Regions from separate parts of the Novosphingobium sp. TCA1 genome, predicted to be linked through region 2. Evidence: predicted binding sites of a transcription regulator. Region 2 holds the regulator's gene; the other holds the start of a gene.

Region 1 (2,396 bases), on a different contig from region 2:
GCCGCCCTTGCGCTCGGGAGCGAACGTGCCGAGCGTCTTGGTGAAGGCGACCTGTTCCTCGTCCGTAAAGTTCACCTGCGGGAAAACCAGAACGCCCCGCGCCTCAAGCAGCTCGCGAATTTCTGCCGCGATGTCACCGGACAGCAGTTCCTCGCGGCTGTTGAGGACGCGGCTGCCGATTTTCGGCTTGATCTCTTCCGCCCTGAGCCTCGTCTGGGTTTCGACCGACATTTCTAGAACTCTCCCGTCTGATGGCCTGCCGCGCAAGCGGTCCAAGGGAGAGTAATACCACGAACTGAACAGGCGTTCAAAGAACCATGGACTGCCGCAGCGATCAATCGCATCGGCCAGGTAGCCGGGCTGCCTGGTCGATCAGCCGGAGGGCAGCAACCGATCAAGCCACGATTCCACAATGGCGCGGGCCTCGCCATGACCGGCCTCCACGCCAAGTGCTTCTTCCATCACCAGACAGCGCCCTATCCCTGCCAGGATCAGCGAGAGGCCGGCCGGGTCGAAGCCCTCAACAGCCTTGATCCGGTCGCCTAGCAAGTGCCCAAGCAGATCGACCTGTCGCTGCCGCATGGCGGCGCTGTGTTCCGCCATCATTTCGCGGACGGCAGGCCGATGATTGGCAAGTGCCATGAATTCCAGCGACATCGCCGTACGACTGGTATCGATGAAGAAGCCCCAGAGCGCCCGCACCGGGTCGTCGGAATTCAGGGCCTCGTCGATCATCCGGTCGCTGTCGGCCGCGCCCTGGCGGCACACTTCGAGCAGGAGGTCGTCGGTCGTCGGGAAATAGTAGTGAACCAGCGAAGGCTTCAGCCCCGCCCGAGCCGCGACGCGCCGGGTGCTGGCAGCGGCATATCCTTCGTCCCGGATCAATCCCACGGTCGCCTCGACGATGCGCGCCCGCGTTGCGGACGTTTCGGCCCCTACCCTGCGCGCTGCGCCTGCCATCGGATCTCCTTCGCTCGGCCTGACCGGCCCGGTGCGGGTTTGCCTAGGCCCTGCTATCGGCAAGATCAACCAGAGCGCTTGGCCGAACGCGCAGCTTGAATTTTGTTCTCTTTTTGTTCATACGATTCGCATGGCAATCCACAAGGGAAGAGGCGCCGTCAGCGGCCGGGCCAGCACCCGCTTCAATCTCCCCCAGCGGGAGACGGACGGAGACTGGCTGGACGCGGCGGAAACGATCGACGGGCCCGCCCGGCATCCGGCGACCACGGTTACCGAGGAACATCCCCGCTCGATCCTGTCCTTCAACACATCGCCGGACATTCCCTTCGACCGTTCGATCAATGCCTATCGCGGCTGCGAGCACGGCTGCATCTATTGTTTCGCGCGCCCCACCCATGCCTATCACGATCTCTCGCCCGGTCTGGATTTCGAAACCAAGCTCTTCGCCAAGCCTGACGCTGCCAGATTGCTGCGCGAGACGCTCGCCAAGCCGAGTTACCGGGCCTCGACCATAGCCATGGGCACCAATACCGACCCCTATCAGCCCATCGAGGGCCGCTATCGGATCACCCGCAGCATCCTGCAAGTCTGCCTGGAAACGCGGCACCCGGTGACGATCACCACCAAGTCGGATCGCGTGCTCCGGGATATCGACCTCATCTCGGAACTGGCCCGCAACAATCTCGTTGCCGTGGCCATCTCGGTCACGAGCATGGATCCGAAGCTCTCGCGCCTGCTCGAACCCCGCGCCGCCGCACCTGCCAAGCGCATCGCGGCCCTGGGCAGGCTCGCGCAGGCCGGTGTTCCGGCCCATGTCTCGATTGCGCCGGTCATTCCTTCGATAACCGACGCCTATCTCGAAGAGATCCTGGCCGCCGCGCAGGCCGAGGGCATCGACCGCGCGACATGGATCATGATCCGCCTGCCGCACGAAGTCGCTCCACTGTTTCGCGAGTGGCTGGAGACCCATTTCCCCGATCGTGCGGGCAAGGTCATGGCCACGATCCAGTCGATGCGCGGCGGGCGCGACAACGATCCCCGGTTCTTCACGCGCATGCGACCGAGCGGCGTCTGGGCGGACCTCTTCCGTCATCGCTTCCGGGTGGCCATGAAACGCATGGGATTTACCCGGCCGGCCATCGCACTGGACTGTTCCGGCTTCCGCCGGCCGTCTCTGGACGGTCAATTGTCACTGCTATAGCCTTGATCCGAAACGCAGGAGGAGAATGATCGCATGTTGCTAGCAGCTCTGGCCTTTCTGGCAGAAGTCGCTGCCCCTGCGGCCCCTTCTCACATCCAGACCATGCGCTCTGCCGCACCGCCCCCCGCCTTCCAGCCGCCATCCTGCAACCGGGGATGTCTCTCCGCCGTCGAAGCCGTCACTTACGCCTCATACCTCGGAGACAAGGCAGGCGTGGCCGGAACATTCGAGATGC
Region 2 (2,396 bases):
TCCCGAATTCTGCGCCGAGCATCAGATTCCCGCCAGCAACGGCGCCATGCTCGTGGCGCTGGCACGCAGCCTCCCGGTCGATGCCAAGCGTAATGGACCGATTCCCGACGATATCGAGGCACTCGTCGCGGCCCTGGAAGCGGCATCGGATGCCGACATCATAGTCACCAGCGGCGGAGCGTCGGTGGGGGACCACGATCTCCTGCGTCCGGCCCTGGAGGCGTGGGGCGCCCGGATCGAATTCTGGCGCATCGCGATCAAGCCGGGCAAGCCGCTTCTGATCGCAACACGCAATCGCGGCGCGCGCAGGCAACTTGTCATCGGATTACCCGGCAATCCCGTGTCCAGCCTCGTAACCGCCTACCTTTTCATGCTTCCCGTGCTCCGCGCCCTCCTCGGCGCCGCCGATCCCCTGCCCCGGAAAATCACGATACGCCTCGCCGAGCCGCTGAAACCCGGCGGTGCGCGGCGGGAATTCCTAAGAGCCCGGTGGGATGGCGAAACGGTTCGAGCGCTGTCCCTTCAGGATAGCGGGGCGCTCTCGTCCCTGGCTGCAAGCAATGTTCTGATCGACCGCCCGGCTCACGCCCCCGCTGCCCTTGCCGGAGACGATGTTCAGGTATTCTTGCTCCAAAATGGCGGTATTGCTTGACTATACCCGGTTCGTTGCATAATTGTTCCCTCATTGTTCGCAGGTAAGTCGCTGAAAGGCGAAATGCGCTGACGGACGGCCCGGCGGGCGGAATCAGGTCCAAGTGCCGCAGAACACATGAGGCTAAGCAGATGTTGACGCGCAAGCAGCACGAATTGCTCCGGTTCATCCAGGTCCGGCTTGAGGAAAGCGGCATTTCCCCCAGTTTCGAGGAAATGAAGGAAGCGCTGGACCTCAAGTCCAAGTCGGGTGTCCACAGACTGATCTCGGCGCTCGAAGAACGCGGCTTCATCCGGCGCCTTCCCAACCGCGCCCGCGCGCTGGAGGTTCTTCGCCAGCCCGAAGATGCAAACCCCAAGCCTGCCAAGGCCACGCCCGCGACACCTGCGCGAGAAGCGACTACGCGCGCTCCTGCGGTCGGTGTGCCCGCCAACGACGTCATCGAAATTCCGCTTCATGGCCGGATCGCCGCAGGCGTTCCCATCGAAGCTCTGGAAGGCCAGTCCTCGCTTCCGGTTCCGGCGGCGCTGCTGGGCTCGGGCGATCATTATGCTCTGGAAGTTTCAGGCGATTCCATGGTGGAAGCCGGCATTCTCGATGGCGACTTCGCACTGGTGAAGCGCACCAACACGGCGCGGGACGGCGAGATCATCGTCGCTCTCATCCGCGGTGAGGAAGCCACGCTGAAATACTTGCGCCGCGAAGGCGGAATGATCCGGCTCGATCCGGCGAACGGGGCCTATGAACCCCAGATCTACGGGCCGGACGAAGTGGAGGTTCAGGGCAAACTCGCAGGCTTGCTCCGCCGCTATCACTGATGGGTGTCACTGGGAGGCGCCAGTGTCGTCTCCCTTGCCCAGGACGCCCTTTCCACTTGGTTTGCGAAGGGTCGAAAGGTCCTCGACCGCCACCATCCATGATCGCCTTGTGTTTCGCTCACCGACTTGACCGTCCGGGGTCCGACAGAAATCGCAAGGCCGCCTGTTCGATCCAGCAACCGGCGATCGGCCTTTAGCCATCTTGGCCGACAGGAGCCGGGAAGGCGCCGATCGGCGATAACCACATCTGCACGTGCGCAGGCCTTGGCCAATTGCTCTTCCGGCACGATACTGCGCCCCCGGGCAATCAGAAGATGTGTGACTTTCCCGGGACTGTTCAGGGCGACTGCACAGAAATCCTGATTGCACCGTGTACCGGAACTATTCCGCACCGCTTGCGGTCTCTGCGAAAGACCTGCCGCCTCCATGATGTTCTCCAGGGCATAGTCGCTGGAACTGTCGCGAAGCATGGCGATGCGGCCGTTGCCGGGATCGACCCATGCCACATGACGGCCATCGCCTGAGACCATGATGTCCGGCGCCTGCATCACCAGCAGCACCAGTAGTCCAGCCATGATCGGCAGCAGCCCCCAGAGACGGAATGTGCCGTTCCAAAGCCCAAGCCATAGACCGCCCGCCACGAAGAGCAGGAAGTGCCCTCCGCTCATTCCGGGCGTGACGATCACCGCGCCGGGGCGCGCTGCCACGAATCGGGCAATTTCAAGCAAGGCATCGATGGCGTGGGCAGCGAGCCACCAGACCGGCGCGCCCAATCCCACAATGTCGAGCGCCAGCGCCAGGGCGATCAGCGGCATGATCGCCAGTGTGGTCAACGGAATTGCAACGAGGTTCGCAAAAGCACCATAAAGTCCGGCCCGATGAAAATGGAAGAGGCCGATCGGCATCAGGACGATTTCGATAGCAAT

Evidence for each region. The regulator LexA, encoded in region 2, represses DNA repair genes until DNA is damaged. The targets are predictions, from matches to a motif close to GTTCCNCNCTTGTTCT.
Region 1: a site for LexA is predicted at 1,065-1,080, ahead of NTCA1_RS20560 (PA0069 family radical SAM protein). Genes of this name have one in related genera too.

Annotation. Positions count from the first base shown of each region.
Region 1 is NZ_BLJH01000021.1:66,594-68,989, reverse strand. Features, by position in the region: gene NTCA1_RS20570 (TauD/TfdA family dioxygenase) at 1-231, opposite strand, end outside; gene NTCA1_RS20565 (TetR/AcrR family transcriptional regulator) at 373-960, opposite strand; gene NTCA1_RS20560 (PA0069 family radical SAM protein) at 1,091-2,161, shown strand; gene NTCA1_RS20555 (hypothetical protein) at 2,195-2,396, shown strand, end outside.
Region 2 is NZ_BLJH01000006.1:27,954-30,349, forward strand. Features, by position in the region: gene NTCA1_RS09430 (molybdopterin molybdotransferase MoeA) at 1-652, shown strand, start outside; gene lexA (transcriptional repressor LexA) at 784-1,470, shown strand; gene NTCA1_RS09440 (ComEC/Rec2 family competence protein) at 1,464-2,396, opposite strand, start outside.